Regions from separate parts of the Rhizobium sp. HT1-10 genome, predicted to be linked through region 4. Evidence: predicted binding sites of a transcription regulator. Region 4 holds the regulator's gene; each other region holds the start of a gene.
What was found. The regulator PhoB, encoded in region 4, activates phosphate uptake and scavenging genes when phosphate is short. The targets are predictions, from matches to a motif close to TGTCATNNANCTGTCAT.
Positions count from the first base shown of each region.

Region 1: a site for PhoB is predicted at 2,330-2,346, ahead of VH564_RS14290 (inorganic phosphate transporter). Genes of this name have one in related genera too.
Region 2: a site for PhoB is predicted at 2,480-2,496, ahead of VH564_RS15160 (UDP-2,3-diacylglucosamine diphosphatase). Genes of this name have one in related genera too.
Region 3: a site for PhoB is predicted at 2,308-2,324, ahead of VH564_RS02150 (esterase-like activity of phytase family protein). Genes of this name have one in related genera too.

Region 1 covers NZ_JBCEBQ010000004.1:562,328-566,527, forward strand. Annotated here, with positions in the region: gene osmF (glycine betaine ABC transporter substrate-binding protein OsmF) at 1-311, opposite strand, end outside; gene VH564_RS14280 (hypothetical protein) at 823-1,182, shown strand; gene ppk2 (polyphosphate kinase 2) at 1,308-2,219, opposite strand; gene VH564_RS14290 (inorganic phosphate transporter) at 2,404-3,996, shown strand.
Region 2 covers NZ_JBCEBQ010000005.1:153,365-157,564, forward strand. Annotated here, with positions in the region: gene VH564_RS15155 (NADP-dependent malic enzyme) at 24-2,336, opposite strand; gene VH564_RS15160 (UDP-2,3-diacylglucosamine diphosphatase) at 2,544-3,425, shown strand; gene VH564_RS15165 (MFS transporter) at 3,531-4,200, shown strand, end outside.
Region 3 covers NZ_JBCEBQ010000001.1:437,994-442,193, forward strand. Annotated here, with positions in the region: gene VH564_RS02135 (hypothetical protein) at 1-143, shown strand, start outside; gene VH564_RS02140 (hypothetical protein) at 266-421, shown strand; tRNA gene VH564_RS02145 (tRNA-Pro) at 478-554, opposite strand; gene VH564_RS02150 (esterase-like activity of phytase family protein) at 718-2,199, opposite strand; gene VH564_RS02155 (hypothetical protein) at 2,424-2,792, opposite strand; gene VH564_RS02160 (LacI family DNA-binding transcriptional regulator) at 3,047-4,090, shown strand; gene cysN (sulfate adenylyltransferase subunit CysN) at 4,133-4,200, opposite strand, start outside.
Region 4 covers NZ_JBCEBQ010000001.1:37,595-41,794, reverse strand. Annotated here, with positions in the region: gene VH564_RS00195 (aspartate aminotransferase family protein) at 1-628, opposite strand, end outside; gene VH564_RS00190 (GcrA family cell cycle regulator) at 1,064-1,591, shown strand; gene phoB (phosphate regulon transcriptional regulator PhoB) at 1,786-2,469, opposite strand; gene phoU (phosphate signaling complex protein PhoU) at 2,502-3,215, opposite strand; gene phoR (phosphate regulon sensor histidine kinase PhoR) at 3,419-4,200, opposite strand, start outside.

The DNA of each region.
Region 1 (4,200 bases), on a different contig from region 4:
AGTGCATAGCCGGCTTCATTGTTCTTCCATGCGGCATCGTCGGCCTTGTTGAAGAAGAAACCGGCATTGCCCGTATATTCCGCGTAGATGTCGATTTCGCCCGCGGTGATAGCCTTGCGCAGCACCGGGGTAGTCCCGAGCGCGATGCGATCCTGCGCCTTGATGCCGGCCGCGTTGAGGGACAGAAGGATGATGTTACCGAGCAGCGTGCCCTCGGTATCGATCTTCGACGACACGACAACGTCTGCGGCACTTGCGCCGGTGGCGGTGAAGGCCGCGAGTGACGCGGCGATGGTGATTGTTTTCAGCATGATGTTCCCTTTGTCCCTTGATCCTGTCTCTCGCCCGACACCGGCCGGTTGCGACAGACACTTCGTCAGATCGCTGGCCGTTATGTTTGGATGATCCGCGTCTGGAAATAGCGCTGGCCGTTAGAATATCGAGTAGTCGACCTGTCAATTTCGACCATGCGGCGATTATCGCTGCCGTCGCCACAAAGGCTTGCAACGCCATGCTCAATTTCACTTTGCCCTGCGTTGTTTTTGCCTCCGCATCTGCCTGCGGCGCTCGATCGTTCCCAGCGCCACCGCCACTAGCAATATTCACATGACAATAGGTACCGTGGCGGCGGACGTCTGAGGCCTGATCTTATGGTCGCATTTCGAGCCCCGCAAAGTAGCCAGACAAGGACATAGCTCCGATGACTGCATAAATATGCTAATATAAGCAGGCGGGATTGTTTATGACAGTCAAATGACAAAAGATGCTGCCGCACTCAAATTATACAGCAATTTTCATGCAACTCGACGTTAGGGGGTCCAATTGGGCGAGAAAAAGAAAGTTTATCACGCATTGGTGGATGGAGCCACTTCTGGCCTCAGCGACGGCGCGCTCTACGAATTCGTCCAGAAGGAATGCGGCAAGACCAGCAGCAAAAAGATAGTTCGGGCCTCGCTGCTTGCTTTGAGCGATCCGGATTTGCGCGACGGCAATGTCTTGAACACGATCTATGCGCTGGCGATCAAGCACCGACTGGATCAGGTCGCACCTGAAGACCATCAGGAAATCCAGGAGGTCGAGGTTGCTCCATCGATCGCGACCAAGGACAAGGTAGCCGCTGCGCCAAAGCCCAGGCGAGTGCGAGCTAAGCCGGCTGCAGCCGCGACAAACGCCAAGGCCTAAGCCGTCGGCGCGTCGCTGCGTGAGCGCCGCCGTCGCGCTTGTAGCGACGCAAGCTGACCTCGCAGCTGCTTTGAAAAAAAGGCTGCCCGACGATCTATCGCTCGCCGGGCACTGTCGTTTGAAGCTCAGTAGATTTCCGGCACATACATTTCTGCCGGCACCGGCGCCCGTTCATAGTCTTCGTGCCGGATGCGGCCGGGCAGCTCGACCTGTGATTTCGGCACGTCCTCATAGGGGATCTGCTTCAGGAGATGGGCAATACAGTTGAGGCGCGCCCTTTTCTTGTCGACGGCCTGAACGACCCACCATGGGGCACTCTCGGTGTGGGTACGGGCCAGCATTTCTTCCTTGGCCTTCGTGTACTCTTCCCAATGGACGCGGCTTTCCATGTCCATTGGCGAAAGTTTCCACTGCTTCAGCGGATCGTGTATCCGCATCTTGAAGCGGAATTCCTGCTCCTCGTCGGTGATGGAGAACCAGTATTTGATCAGGATGATGCCGGATCGGACGAGCATGCGCTCGAATTCGGGCACAGAGCGGAAGAACTCCTCCAGCTCGTCTGGTGTGCAGAAGCCCATCACCCGCTCGACGCCGGCACGGTTGTACCAGCTGCGGTCGAACAGCACCATTTCGCCCGCTGTCGGGAGATGCGCCACATAACGCTGAAAGTACCACTGACTGCGCTCGCGCTCGGTTGGAGCGGGCAGGGCGACGGTACGGCAGACGCGCGGATTGAGACGCTGCGTCACACGCTTGATGGCGCCACCCTTGCCGGCGGAATCGCGGCCTTCGAAAATGACCGCGACTTTCAGCTTCTTGTATTGAACCCAGTCCTGAAGCCGCACCAGTTCATGCTGCAGACGGAAGAGCTCGCGAAAGTAGACCTTGCGCTCGAGCGTTGCTTCGGCCGGCTCTATCATGCCTTCGGCAACAAGTTCGTCGAGCCGATCCTCTTCCATCTGCATTTCCAGCTCTTCATCGAAGCTGTCGGCAATTTCGTCTTTGATACGGCGAAGCTGGTCTTGATGATCGGACATTTGAGCGTTTCCTTGGTTGGCCGAACAGACTGGAACAGGAGATGGCGACAGGAATGTGACAGATCAGCCTCCGTCCGCCTATGCCCACGCCACCCTCTGCAAACACCGCGTGTCACCAGACCTTCACACAGCCGCCTTATTGACGATTGGTAATTATTGCAGCCGGAGTGCAGTTATGGTGGATATGAGCGCAGACCACACCCAGAGCGGCGTGGCCCATCCCTTGGACAAGGCCAACGGCTCGGGCAAGTGGTTCCTCCCGCTGATCGCGGTCGTCCTTCTCGGCGGCCTCGGCTATGTGGGTTACGCCCTCAGCCGCGATCTGACCTCCGCCGCCGCCGTTCCATGGATATTTCTCGGCTTGGCGCTGCTGATCGCCCTCGGCTTCGAGTTCGTCAACGGCTTCCACGATACCGCCAACGCGGTGGCAACCGTCATCTATACCCGCTCCATGCCTGCGGAACTTGCTGTCATCTGGTCCGGCTTTTTCAATTTTCTCGGCGTTCTGACCTCCTCCGGCGCCGTTGCCTTCGGCATTTTGGCACTACTGCCTGTCGAGCTCATCCTTCAGGTCGGATCGGGCTCCGGCCTTGCCATGGTCTTCGCGCTTTTAAGCGCTGCAATCATCTGGAACCTCGGCACTTGGTATCTCGGCCTGCCGTCGTCGAGTTCCCACACGCTGGTCGGCTCGATCATCGGTGTCGGCCTTGCCAATCAGTTCATGGCGCCCGCCGGCAGCGCGACCAGCGGTGTAGACTGGTCACAGGCGACCAATATTGGCCTGTCGCTGCTGATCTCGCCGGTGATCGGCTTCGGCTTCTCCGCCATTCTGCTGCTCGCCATGAAGCTCTTCATCAAGAACAAGGCGCTCTATGAAGAACCGAAGACCAACAGGCCCCCACCGCTCTGGATACGCGGCCTGCTGATCTTCACATGCACCGGCGTCAGCTTCGCCCACGGTTCCAACGACGGCCAGAAGGGCATGGGCCTGATCATGCTGATCTTGATCGGTCTCGTTCCCACCGCCTTCGCCCTCAACCGAACGCCTGACGTGAACTACCTCGAGGCCTACAAGTCTGCCTCGGCACAGGTCGAGACAGCGCTTGGAAAATACGTCAAGCCAGGCATCACCGTTTCCGATGCCAAGGCCGCCGTCTCGGATGCCGTCAAGACGAGGACCTGGAACGACGCCACGACGCCGTCGCTGCAGCAGTTCATTCACCAGACCAGCCAGGAGGTCGCCGCCTTCCCGACGCTGGAAGCCGTGCCCCAGAACATGGTCGGCAACGTCCGCAACGATATCTACCTGATCGGCGAAGCGCTGAAGCTGATCGACAAGAAGAAGCTCCTGCCGATGGAAGAGCAGGATCTCGGCGCCGTCACCGCCTATCACAAGGCCGTCGACAACGCGACGAAGTTCATCCCCACCTGGGTCAAGGTCGCTGTTGCGCTCGCCCTCGGTCTCGGCACGATGATCGGCTGGCGGCGGATCGTCGTCACTGTCGGCGAGAAGATCGGCAAGACGCACCTGACCTACGGCCAGGGCGGCGTCGCCGAAGTCGTCGCCATGGTCACCATCGGCGCCGCCGACCACTTCGGACTGCCTGTCTCCACCACCCACGTCCTGTCATCTGGCGTGGCCGGCACCATGGCTGCCAACGGCTCGGGCCTGCAATGGTCGACGGTTCGCAACATGCTGGCCGCCTGGGTCCTGACCCTGCCGGTGTCGATTGCCATCGCCTTCGTTCTCTACGTCATCCTGCGCCAGGTCTTCTGATTCCGGCTCGCTTGCCGGTGCGGGCTGCATCGGCAAGCGACGGCAGCCTGCCATCGAGAGAGCGGCCGCCTTTTTTCCTTCAGGTCACGTCAAAGTTGCGCAGCCAACCATGCCCACAAGGCACGGACAAGCTGTGACGTCTATCTATCCCTAAGCTGCACGGGCGATGGGCGGGAGATCTGCACGGGCGTTAGGCCACGATCG
Region 2 (4,200 bases), on a different contig from region 4:
GATCGGATGCGTCCTGTTGTTGCCTATCCGGGCTGCGAAGCTTCGACCACCGCGATGGCGGCCATGTTGACGACGCCGCGCGACGTCACCGACGGCGACAGGATATGCGCCGGCAAAGCCGTTCCAAGGAGGATTGGTCCGACATGCAGACCATCGGTCATTTCCTTGACGACACCAAGGGTGATGTTGGCCGCATCCAGCGTCGGGAACACCAGCAGGTTCGCCTCGTCCGACAGCGTGGTGTCAGGCATCACGCGGCGGCGCAGATGCTCGGAGATCGCACTGTCGCCGTGCATTTCGCCATCGACTTCGAGCTCAGGGGCGGCAAGCCGGATCAGCCGCAGCGCATTGCGCATCTTGGTGGCGCTTTCCGATTCGCGCGACCCGAAGTTGGAGTGCGAGACCAGGGCCGCGCGTGGCGTGATGCCGAAGCGGCGGATTTCCTCGGCCGCCAGCACCGTCGATTCAGCGATTTCCTCGGCAGTCGGGTTAAAGTTGACGTAGGTATCCGTGTAGAACGTGTTCCCGCGCTGCGAGATCAGCAGGCTCATGGCCGAGAAGTCGCGGACGTTTGGCCGCTTGCCGATGATCTGGCGCACCACGCGCAGATGACGTTCGTAACGGCCTTCCAGCCCGCAGATCAGAGCGTCGGCATCGCCACGCTTCAGCGCCAGGGCGCCGATCACGCTGGTGTTGGTTCTGACGATCGTGCGGGCTGCCTCCGGGATGACGCCGCTTCGGCCGACCAGCGAGAAATAGAGATCGGCATAGTCGCGGAAGCGCGGATCGTCTTCCGGATTGATGACTTCGAAATCGGTGTGCGGGCGGATCTTCAGGCCGTAGCGCTTGAGGCGCGTCTCGATGACGTTGGGGCGGCCGATCAGGATCGGCACCGCCGTGCCTTCCTCCAGCAGTACCTGGGCGGCACGCAGGACGCGCTCGTCTTCGCCTTCGGAGAATACTACGCGCTTCGGCTGGGACAGCTTGGCGGCGGCGAAGATCGGCTTCATGACGAAGCCGGAGCGGAAGACGAAGCGGTTCAGCGTGTCGAGATAGGCATCGAAATCGGTGATCGGACGCAGCGCGACGCCGCTCTCTTCGGCGGCCTTGGCGACGGCAGGCGCGATGCGCAGGATCAGGCGCGGGTCGAAGGGCGAGGGGATCAGGTATTCCGGTCCGAAGATCGGCGTCTCGCCGGTATAGGCGCGGGCGGCGACGTCGGACGGTGCCTCGCGGGCAAGGGCTGCGATGGCGCGCACCGCGGCCATCTTCATTTCCTCGTTGATCGTCGTCGCGCCGCAATCGAGGGCACCACGGAAGATGTAGGGGAAGCAGAGGACGTTGTTGACCTGGTTGGGGAAATCCGAGCGCCCGGTGCAGATCATCGCGTCCGGCCGGGCGGCGCGGGCGAGTTCCGGCATGATTTCGGGATTGGGGTTGGCGAGCGCCATGATCAGCGGCTTGTCGGCCATCTGCGCGAGCAGCTCCGGCTTCAGCACGCCGGCGGCCGACAGGCCGAGGAAGACATCGGCGCCGCCGATCGATTCGGCCAGCGTCCGCTTGTCGCTCGGCTGCGCGTAGACGGATTTCCATTCGTCCATCAGCACGTTGCGGTCGGTGTAGACGAGGCCCTCGATGTCGTGGACCCAGATGTTTTCGCGCTTGGCACCGAGGATGACCAGCAGGTTGAGGCAGGCAAGGGCTGCGGCACCGGCGCCTGAAGCCACGATCTTGACGTTGTCGATGGTCTTGCCGGCGAGCTCGAGGCCGTTGAGAATGGCGGCAGCGACGATGATGGCGGTGCCGTGCTGGTCGTCGTGGAAGACCGGGATCTTCATCTTCTCGCGCAGGCGGCGCTCGACGTCGAAGCATTCGGGTGCCTTGATGTCCTCGAGATTGATACCGCCGAAGGTCGGCTCCAGCGCCGAGATCGTCGAGACCATCTCGTCGACGGTCGGGGCCTCGATTTCGATGTCGAAGACGTCGATGCCGGCGAACTTCTTGAACAGGACGGCCTTGCCTTCCATGACCGGCTTGGAGGCCAGCGGGCCGATATTGCCGAGGCCGAGAACGGCTGTGCCGTTCGATATCACGGCGACAAGATTGGCGCGCGAGGTGTATTCGGCGGCCATTTCAGGATTGTCGCGGATGGCGAGACAGGGGGCGGCAACGCCCGGCGAATAGGCGAGCGCGAGGTCGCGCTGGTTGCCGAGCGGCTTGGTCGCCTGGATCTCCAGCTTGCCCGGACGGGGATAGCGGTGGAAGAAAAGCGCCTGTTCGTCGAGGTCACCGCTGGTCATGTTTTTCTGTGCCTTCGATGCGTCCTGCGGGTCCATCACGCTGCTCCATTCCAATTTCGTCTGACGATTTTGCGTCACTGCATACAACAATCCTCCGAGGTGCACAGTACGGAATTGTGGCGGACGCGGAAGATTCTGCCGAGTCTGCGCGCCGGCGGATGAGTGGGCATTTGGCTTGATGTCATCATCCTGAAACACGAGTCTGATTATTCCCGCCCTAGCGAAGCTTGGGACACGGGCATCATGCTCGTGAAGAAATTGATGGACACTCGACACTTCCGAACCCTGTTCATTTCCGACGTTCACCTGGGGTCGAAGGCGGCCAAGGCGGACTATCTGCTCGATTTCCTGCGCTACCATGAGGCTGACACGATCTATCTGGTCGGTGACATCATCGACGGCTGGCGTTTGAAGCGCAGCTGGTACTGGCCGCAGGATTGCAACGATGTCGTCCAGAAGATCCTGCGCAAGGCGCGCAAGGGCACGCGGATCGTCTACATCCCCGGCAACCACGACGAATTCCTGCGTGATTTCCCCGGCACCCATTTCGGCGGCATCGAGGTCGCCGAACGGGCGATCCACACGACCGCCGATGGCCGCACCTATCTCGTTCTGCACGGCGACGAGTTCGATGTCGTGGTGCGCAACGCCCGGCTGCTCGCCTATCTCGGCGACTGGGCCTATGACGTGGCGATCGTCCTTAACATCGCGCTTGCCGCCATCCGCCGCAAGCTCGGCATGCCCTATTGGTCGTTCTCGGCATGGGCCAAGCAGCAGGTCAAGCACGCCGTGAACTTCATCGGCGAGTTCCAGCGGGTCGTTGCCGAAGAGGCCAAGCGCAACCATGCGGACGGGGTTATCTGCGGACATATCCACCACGCTGTCATCGAAGACATCGATGGCCTGTGCTACATCAACACCGGCGACTGGGTGGAGAGCTGCACGGCTGTCGCCGAGCACCAGGATGGCAGCTTCGAGCTGATCACCTGGCGCGAGATTCTCGATGCGAAGCCGGCGGCCCTTAGCGACGCTAGGCCGGAGCGCGCTGCATCGCGTCCGACGATGGACCTTGCGCTGCTGATAGCGGAAGCCAAAGCAGGCTCGGGCATGACGGCAGCGGAGTAACGCCGACCGTCTTTCTGGAAACGTTTTCGGAGCCACGCCATCCTTGGCGTAGGCGACTGGGCCTCTGCATGATAAGGGAATCATAGTTCCCCTTCAGGCAATGCCATGATTCCCGCATCAATTCCCTCGCCAGCCGGGCGCGCGCCTCCCTATTTCCGGCTGCGCAGCGCCTTGTCCTATTGCGCGCCGCTGATCGTCAACGGCATCGCTTTGCCGTTCTTCCCGGTCTGGCTCGCGACATTGAATTTCACCGACCACGAGATCGGCATCATCCTTGCCGTGCCGATGGTCGTGCGCGTGCTGGTGGCTCCGGTCGTGGCGCTGTTTGCCGATCGGATGAAGGAGCGCGCCTATGTACTCCTCTGGTCCGGCGGATTGTCGCTGCTGACGGCGATCGCGCTGTTCTGGGCCAATGACTTCACCACCGTGCTGCTGGTCTACGCGCTGCAGGGCGCGACCTATGCGCCCTATCTGCCGGTGGTCGAATCGATCACGATATCCGGCGTCCGGCGATGGGGCATCGACTACGGGTCGACGCGCGTCTGGGGCTCGATCGCCTTCATCGTCTCGACACTGATCGGCGGCCAATTGATCGGCGCTTTCGGCGGCAGCATGGTGCCGCCGCTGATGGTCGTCGGCTTCGTGCTGACGACGCTGATGGCGCTCTACTGCCCAAGAATCGGCCCGACCCGCCGCCGCGGCCATCCGTTGGATATCAAGGCACCGCCGATCGGCAATGCGCTGCGTAATCCGCAACTGCTGCTGACGATGATCG
Region 3 (4,200 bases), 400 kb from region 4:
AGCCGCAGTTCGCCCATGGCGGCAACGGCAGTTGCGGCAACGCCCAGCCTGAGCCCGCCGCTCGCCTGGAAAGCCGGCAACCACATGGCGCCGATGCCCTGGTCATGCTGCAGCTCGCCTCCTTCGAAGGAAGGGCGCTCTGAACGAGGGGCTCGTCGCCCAGCCTATGCCTGCGCCGCCGGAGGACGGATCGCGGCAATAGAAGAAAGTGTGAATTCGCTTGAAATAAGGCGCGCCGCAAGAGCACGCCATCAGGGAGAAGCCCATGAACGACGTCCGAGATCAAGCCCCGGCGCCTGACGACGCACCCCATTCCGCATCCGAGCTGGCAAGCATCAGGAGACTGCTCCGCGCCAAGGAACAAGCCTGGCTGCGCCTGCAGAAGGAAGCTCAAGCGCGGGACCAATGCCGGCAGCTTTGAGCGTCTGCGAACAGAGTTCGCGTGTGTCGGAATGAAATTCGGGATGTTTTTAAGACTGGTCGGAGTGGAGTGATTCGAACACTCGACCCCCACGTCCCGAACGTGGTGCGCTACCAGACTGCGCTACACTCCGTGACCAGCGGCGTCTTCATAGACCAGCGTTTTTGGTTAGACAAGACCAAATCGATTGGTCCCGATTTTTTGCGAGGCGTGGCCGGGCTGCCTGCAAGGGCGGCCTTGGGCGCAGGCTGGAAGAGGGCGGACGGTGGTGCCGCCCGTCCTCTTTCAGGGCGACCTTATTTCCGGGAGAGGCCAGGAATGGTGACCTGGAAGACCTGGAACATGGTGTCGACATCAGCGCCGCCGTCGCCCTTGTAGGCGGCGCCGACCTGGAAGCCGTCCTGGGTCAGGAAGTCGTTGTCGTTGGCGACGAACAGGAAGTAGTCGTCCGGGAGTTTCTGGTCGAGGACGCTGGCAAGCGACATCGCTTCCCATTTTTCCGAAAGATTGTTGCGGTCGTTCGGGGCGCCGTTGTGAAGGCCGAAGCGGGCAAGCGCAGCCGCGTCGTTGAGGTCGATGAACGGCGTCCGGGTGGCCGGGGTGACCGATGGGTCCAGCACGCCCTTGGGCGCCACGGGCTTGTCGGCATCGAAGGCCGAGCCGGCGATGTCGGTGGCCTTGGAGAGGTCGACGAGGTCGATCCCGCGGTGGAGAGAGGTGTCGCCTTTCTGGCCGTAGCCGTTATTGCTGTCGCGCGCGAGCATGAGGAACGAGGTCGGCGACAGCGCGACGATTTCGCTCTGGGCGGCCACCGCCGTCTTTCCCTTGGCATCGGTGAAGACCGGCAACTGCACTACATATTCGTGGATCAGCTTCAGGTGATCGACGTCGCTGGCGTCATAGACGAGGGCGCGGGTGTTCTGGCGGGTGCTGCTGCTGTCGCCGCCGTCCTGGCGGGTCGCCGACTGCAGCACGGCGATCAGCGTCTTGCCGTCGGGCGTCAGCGCCATGCCTTCGAGGCCCTGGTTGTTCTGCCGGCCGGTCTGCGGGTCCTTCGGGTCGGGCGCGCTGTCGCCGGGGCCGGGATTGTTCGAGGCGAAATTCGGCTTGCCGTTGCGCATCGGGACCAGCGCGGCCGGTGGCTGCGTCGCCGATACGAGACGGCCGTCGGCGGCAAAGTGATAGATGTTCGGGCCATATTCGTCGCTGATCAGCATCGAGCCGTCGGCAAGGCGCGCGATCGCTTCGTTGTCGAGCGAGATTTTGCCGTTCGAGGCCTGTGGCAGCATCGGCAGTGTACCGCTTGCGGCGCGAACGCCCGACGAAGGGTCGAGCCCGGTCATGTCGGCGCCCTTGTCGTCATGCAGCAGCATCGTCTTCGTCAGCTTTGCGTCCACGCCCGATTGTTCCTTGCCGGCGACCGGCGCAGCACCGGGGGCGGTGGGTGTCAGCTGGATGTCGATGGTGTTGATGCGCGGGCGGTAATCGGTGGTGCCGGCAACATTGTAGCCGCGGTCCGGCAGCAGCCAGAGGCTACCCTTGTAGCCATCGGCGGTGCGCGTCCAGCTCTGAGGATCGATCGCCATGCCCGAGCCGGAGCCGAAAGTCTCGCCGAAGGAATCGCGCTGGTTGGCCGGAATACGGCCGATGCCGACAAGGCCTTTGCTAATCGGTGACGGACCGGCCATCGACGATGCGTCCTCGGCGTGAACGGGCATGATGGTTGCCGCCACCAGCAGGCTGGTGGAAAGCAGCAGTCTCTTCAGGGAAATGGTCATCGTCTCGATATCCTCCGGAATCTGATGCCGAGCGGGCGTTGCCTGCGCGATGGAAACATCCCGCAGGTTGCAGCAGTCGGTCGGTCTCACGGGTTCTAGGGCGGTTGTGTGATAGCTGGATGACGGGCTTCAGCGACCTCTCACGCGGCAATCGCAGCGCGGCAAGCCACGTACGGGAATGGCGGCGAGGTCAGCCAGAGAAGGCGCAACGACAGGCGTTGAGCCTATTCGGCGGCAGTGGTTCGAAAAGGCGAGGGGAGGCGGATCTTGCGGATTGCACCGCCGAGAACGACGCCCCACATGCCGCTCGCCATGTCGATGATGATGTCGAACGGCCGACCGTCATCGCCTGTCGTGACCACATGGGCGAGGCCGAGTGCGCAGACGGTGCCGATGACCATCAGGAATGCGAAAGAGGGCGAGTCCGGATAGGCGACGCGCGCCAGGCAACCTGCTGCACAGAGTGCGATGATGCGGTAGATATCGAAGGGATTTCCAATCTCGGCCTGCCAGTTAATATGCGCCAGCGTCAGAGCGACGAGAGCTGCCACATAAAGCCAGACGCTTATTTTCAAGAGCCGATTGGTATCCATGGAGGCAGCATATAGCAGCCGAAAAAGACAAAACTAGCGTCCTGCCGTCCTAAAGCGTCTCTGGCAGCACACAAATTGTGACGATCCGATACAAATGCGAAACTCGACATATGCCACTGATCCAGGTGGTGCGTGAAACTTCGAAGCCGGCAGGCTGCTGTCACGGTGATCCAAAAAAGCTTGCATGCGTATTGAAAAGCCGACTGGGCGCTGCACACTGGCAAGCGCAACGTCGGCATGGCATGGATGGGTGCATGGTTTTAAAACGGACCGGAACGGAAGCGGCAACGCGGCGAAACAAGCGATCGCGCGTGAGGCTGAGCGACGTGGCGGAAAGGGTGGGCGTCAGCGCAATCACTGTCTCGCGCGCCCTGCGAGATCCAGACAAGGTGTCCGTCGATCTCCGTCGCGACATCCTGCAGGTGATCAAGGAGATGGGCTATGTGCCGGATCTTGCGGCGCGTGCGCTGGCGGGTCGGCACAGCGGCATCATTGCCGTCCTGGCGCCGGCGATCAACACCCAGATCCTTGCCGACATCATGTGCGGTATCGAAGCCCGCATCCGCGACACCGGTCTGCAGACGCAATATGCCAACACCATGTACAGCGGCGAAAACGAGCTGGAACAGGTCCGCAGTTTCCTCGCCCAAAACCCGGCAGGCATGATTTTCGTCGGAACGGAGTCCTGCGAAGAAACCGCCGCCACCGCGGCCAGTGCCCCCTGTCCCATTGCCTATATCCTCGATCACAGCCAGGAACCCGGCCAGATGGTGATGACCGTCAGGCATATGTCGGCCGGCGAAGCGGCCACCCGCTATTTATGGTCGCGCGGCTATCGCCGTATCGCCCTGATCGGCGGCTGCCCGGACGTCCGGGTCCGCCAGCGCCTGAAGGGATACGAGAATGTTCTGCGTTCGGAAGGGGCTCTTGATTCGGCGCTGGTCATTCACGAGGCGCGCCCGACCAGCGTCGCGCTCGGCTGCAAGCTGTTTTCGGAGTTGCTGGACCGCGCGCCTGATATCGATGCCGTGCTTTGCCAGAATGACGATCTGGCGCTGGGCGTCCTCTTCGAATGCCAGCGTCGCGGCATTCGCGTGCCCGAGGACCTCGGCATATGCGGCGTCAACAATCTGGAGTTTTCCGCCTCCACCCATCCGCCGCTGACGACGGTCCACATGCCGCGTTTCGATCTCGGTTTCCAGGCAGCCGACATGCTGGTGCGCGCCATCGCGGGCGAAGGTCTGTCGCCGAAAACCGCCCTGGATTTCACGCTGATCGCGCGCGGGACGACCCGCTAGGCGGCTGCGGGGTGCAAGAGATCCCGCTGCCGCCGAGGTCCTTCAGATGTCGCTGGCCGCATTCGCCCACAACTCGGCCGCCTGCGCCGAAGTCATGTGGCGGATCTCCG
Region 4 (4,200 bases):
CGTGCTCGTCGCAGAGTTCGCGGAGGGCCACCATGAATTCCTTGGCGACCGGGCGGACACCGCCCTCGCCCTGCACCGGTTCGATCAGGATGCCTGCCGTGGCCTCGATAATGGCAGCCTTGACCGCTTCGAGATCGCCGAACGGCACCTGGTCGAAGCCGGGGGCCTTCGGGCCGAAGCCCTCGAGATATTTTTCCTGGCCGCCGGCAGCGATGGTCGCCAGGGTCCGGCCGTGGAAGGCACCCTCGAAGGTGATGATGTGGAATTTTTCCGGATGGCCCTTGGAAAACTGGTAGCGGCGGGCCGTCTTGATGGCGCATTCTAGCGCTTCCGCACCGGAGTTGGTGAAGAACACCTTGTCGGCGAAGGTCGCGTCGGTCAGCCGCTTGGCAAGCATTTCCTGGCCGGGAACCTCATAGAGGTTCGACAGATGCCAGACCTTGTCGGCCTGCGCCTTCAGCGCACCCACCAGATGCGGATGGCCATGGCCGAGCGAGGAAACGGCAACGCCAGCCCCGAAATCGAGATATCGTTCGCCGGTTTCCGTGATCAGCCATACGCCCTCGCCTCGCTCGAACCTGAGGGGTGCGCGCATGTAGGTGTCATAGAGTGGCGCGGCTTCAGCCATGGCGCTATTCCTTCGATCGATCAGGACGTGACGGCTGCAGTTCCGCAAAGCCGCCGTCGGCAATGAAAAATGCCGCCTTGCGGCGGCCGGGGCACTATTGTCGTTTCGCAGAACGATGTCAACAAACGGGGGATTGGTCAACGAATAGTTGATTTTAGCCTTGCGGAAAATGGCGTTTCATGTGGTCTTCGAGACTGTAATAAAGCTATTGCAGAAATATCACACTAGGCAGCAAGTTGGGGAAAACCCGGAAATCGATTCCCCGCGATTCCTGCGACTCTTGTCACGGAGTCAGCCTCACACTAGGTTAAATCTTGATTACTAGACTGCAATGCGGCGGACCTAGTCACCACAATTTAAAAGCGTTTTGTGCCTCGATTGAATGCGAGGCAATGGCGAAGGATTCCGCCATTGGGAACGCAGTCGGAGACAAGCATGAATTGGACAGACGAGCGCGTCGAAAGGCTCACGAAACTTTGGGCCGAGGGTTTGAGCGCCAGCCAGATCGCCGCGCAGCTGGGCGGCGTCAGCCGTAACGCCGTCATCGGCAAGGTTCATCGTCTTTGCCTGCCAGGGCGCGCGAAAGCCGGCGGCACGTCTTCGACGGCACGCTCGACAAAGCGGAATGTCGCACCCGCCCGTCCGACCACTTTCGGCACCCGCCCTGCCGCCCCGCGCACGACCGTTCGTGCCGAAGGCGCTACGATGGTCAAGGAAGACGCCGAGCTCGACGCAACGGCCCCCGTGCAGTTTCGCCCAACCTCGAACGCCGTCGTCCCGGTCGCTCGCCGCCTCGGCCTCACCGATCTGACGGAGCGCACCTGCAAGTGGCCTGTCGGCGACCCGCTGAAGGACGATTTCCATTTTTGCGGCCATGAATCGCCTGACCAGTCGCCATACTGCACCTATCACCAGAAAATGGCCTATCAGCCGGTCCACGAGCGCCGTCGCGCTGCCCGCTAGGCAAAGGCCGTCAGGAATAACGAAAACGGGCCGCGAGGCCCGTTTTGCGTTTGGGACGGAGCGAGTTCGAGCCTTGGGGCCATCGCCGCAGGGAAGCCGCCTCGCGCAGGACCTGAACGCCTGGACAAACGCGGAGAACCCATAAAAAAACGGGCCAAGCGGCCCGTTTCCAATTGTTGATGGCTGGTAGTGCGTCAGACTTCCATCGAATAGCCGGCACCGCGCACGGTGCGGATGACGTCCTGCATGTTGGAGAAATTCAATGCCTTGCGCAGGCGCCCGACATGGACGTCGACAGTCCGCTCGTCGACATAAATGTCATGGCCCCAGACGCCATCGAGCAACTGCGAGCGAGAAAATACGCGGCTAGGCGAGGTCATCAGGAACTCCAGCAGGCGGAATTCCGTTGGCCCAAGCCGGACTTCGCGGCTCTTGCGGTGAACGCGGTGGGTTTCGCGATCAAGCTCGATGTCGCCGCAGCGAAGAACGCTCGACAGGACTTCCGGACGCGCGCGGCGCAGCATGGCGCGCACGCGTGCCATCAGTTCAGGCGTCGAGAACGGCTTGACCACATAATCGTCCGCACCGGTGGAAAGGCCTCGAACGCGCTCGCTCTCTTCGCCCCGCGCCGTCAGCATGATGATCGGCAGACGCTCAGTCTCCGGCTTCATCCGGAGCCGGCGGCAAAGCTCTATGCCGGAAACGCCTGGCAGCATCCAGTCGAGGATGAGGAGGTCAGGGATGCGCTCCTGCAAGCGCATCTCGGCTTCATCGCCCCTCAGGATCGTGTCGACCTCGAAGCCTTCAGCCTCGAGATTATAACGCAGCAAGACGCTGAGCGCTTCTTCGTCTTCAACGACGGCAACTCTCGGAACCATGGGGCCCGCTCTCCTTCAACAGCCTTTTGGGCTTATTCCGTCATCGCGCCGACGGTATTGGCAGTGTCGTCCTTCGGGCGGTCGCCCTCGGGCAGTGCGCCGGTCGCCATGTAGAAGATGGTTTCCGCAATGTTGGTCGCGTGGTCGCCGATGCGTTCGATGTTCTTGGCGCAGAACAGCAGATGCGTGCAGGTGGTGATGTTGCGCGGATCTTCCATCATGTAGGTGAGCATCTCGCGGAACAGCGAGGTGTACATCGCGTCGATTTCCTCGTCGCGCTCGCGGATGGAGACGGCCTTGTCGGGCGAACGGGTGGTGTAGACGTCGAGGACTTCCTTGAGCTGGACCAATGCCAGTTCGGAGAGATGCTCGATGCCGCGGCCCAGGCTGCGCGGTACGCCGGTGCCCTGCACGGCCAAGACGCGCTTGGCTGTGTTCTTGCCAAGATCGCCGACGCGCTCCAGATCGGCTGCGATACGGATCGAGCCCATGATTTCGCGGAGGTCGGCGGCCATCGGCTGGCGACGGGCAATGGTCAGGATCGCCTTGTCGCCGACTTCGCGCTCGGCGTGATCGAGAATCGTGTCGTCGGAGATGACCTTCTGGGCCAGACCGACGTCGCCATTGACCAACGCCCGAACGGATTCGCCAACCATCTGTTCTGCCAGACCGCCCATTTCGGAGATGCGGCGCGTCAGGAACTTAAGATCTTCGTCATAAGCTGAATGAATATGTGTCGAAGCCATGTTTCTATCCTCAAATTGAAGGGCGTCAAGGGAAGCTGGTCTGCTCGTCGCGGCGACGACATCGCAATTCGCCTATTCGAGGCCTTCTTTGTTATCGGGCTAATCCACGCCCTTTTATGTCAGGGCAATGAAACAATTATGACAGGCTAAATCACTGATTTACAAGGTGATCCAATAACTAAACTTTTACTCGTCCGGCACCGTCAGAAGCGGACTGTGAAATCGGTGCCGCGACCCACTTCCGATTTCACGATCAGGCGGGCCCGATGGCGCGTAAGGATGTGCTTGACGATTGCCAAGCCCAGACCTGTACCCTTTTTCGAGCGGCTGTTTTCGACGCTGACGCGATAGAAGCGCTCCGTCAAGCGTGGCACGTGCTCCGCCGGGATACCGCCACCCCGATCAGACACGGTAACCTCGATCGGCTCTCCGGGTGCATTGCGCAACGTCACGTCGACACGCTTTCCTTCCTGGCCGTATTTGCAGGCATTCTCGATGAGATTCTCGAACACCTGCACCAGTTCGTCGCGGTCGCCGGTGACCTCCGCCTTGCCTGATGGCATGTGGAGATTGATGGCGACGTCGAGATCCATGGCGAGCGGCAACAGCGCATCCCGGACATGTCCGAGCAGCGGCACGAGATCGACCTTCTGGTCCGGCGCCAGGTGCGATTTCAGCTCGAGGCGTGACAGCGACAGCAGGTCGTCGACCAGACGGCTCATGCGCGTTGCCTGGTCGAACATGATGGCAAGGAACCGCTCCTGGGCCTTCGGATCGTTGCGGGCGGGGCCCTGGATCGTCTCGATGAAGCCGCGCAGCGAGGCCAGCGGCGTGCGCAGCTCATGGCTGGCATTGGCGACGAAGTCGGAGCGCATGCGGTCGATGTGGCGAAGCTCGGAGACATCCTTGAAGCTCAGCAGAAAGAAGGAATGGCCGCCATATTCATGCGGCGGAAGATCGATCGGCTTTATGCGGACGATAAAAA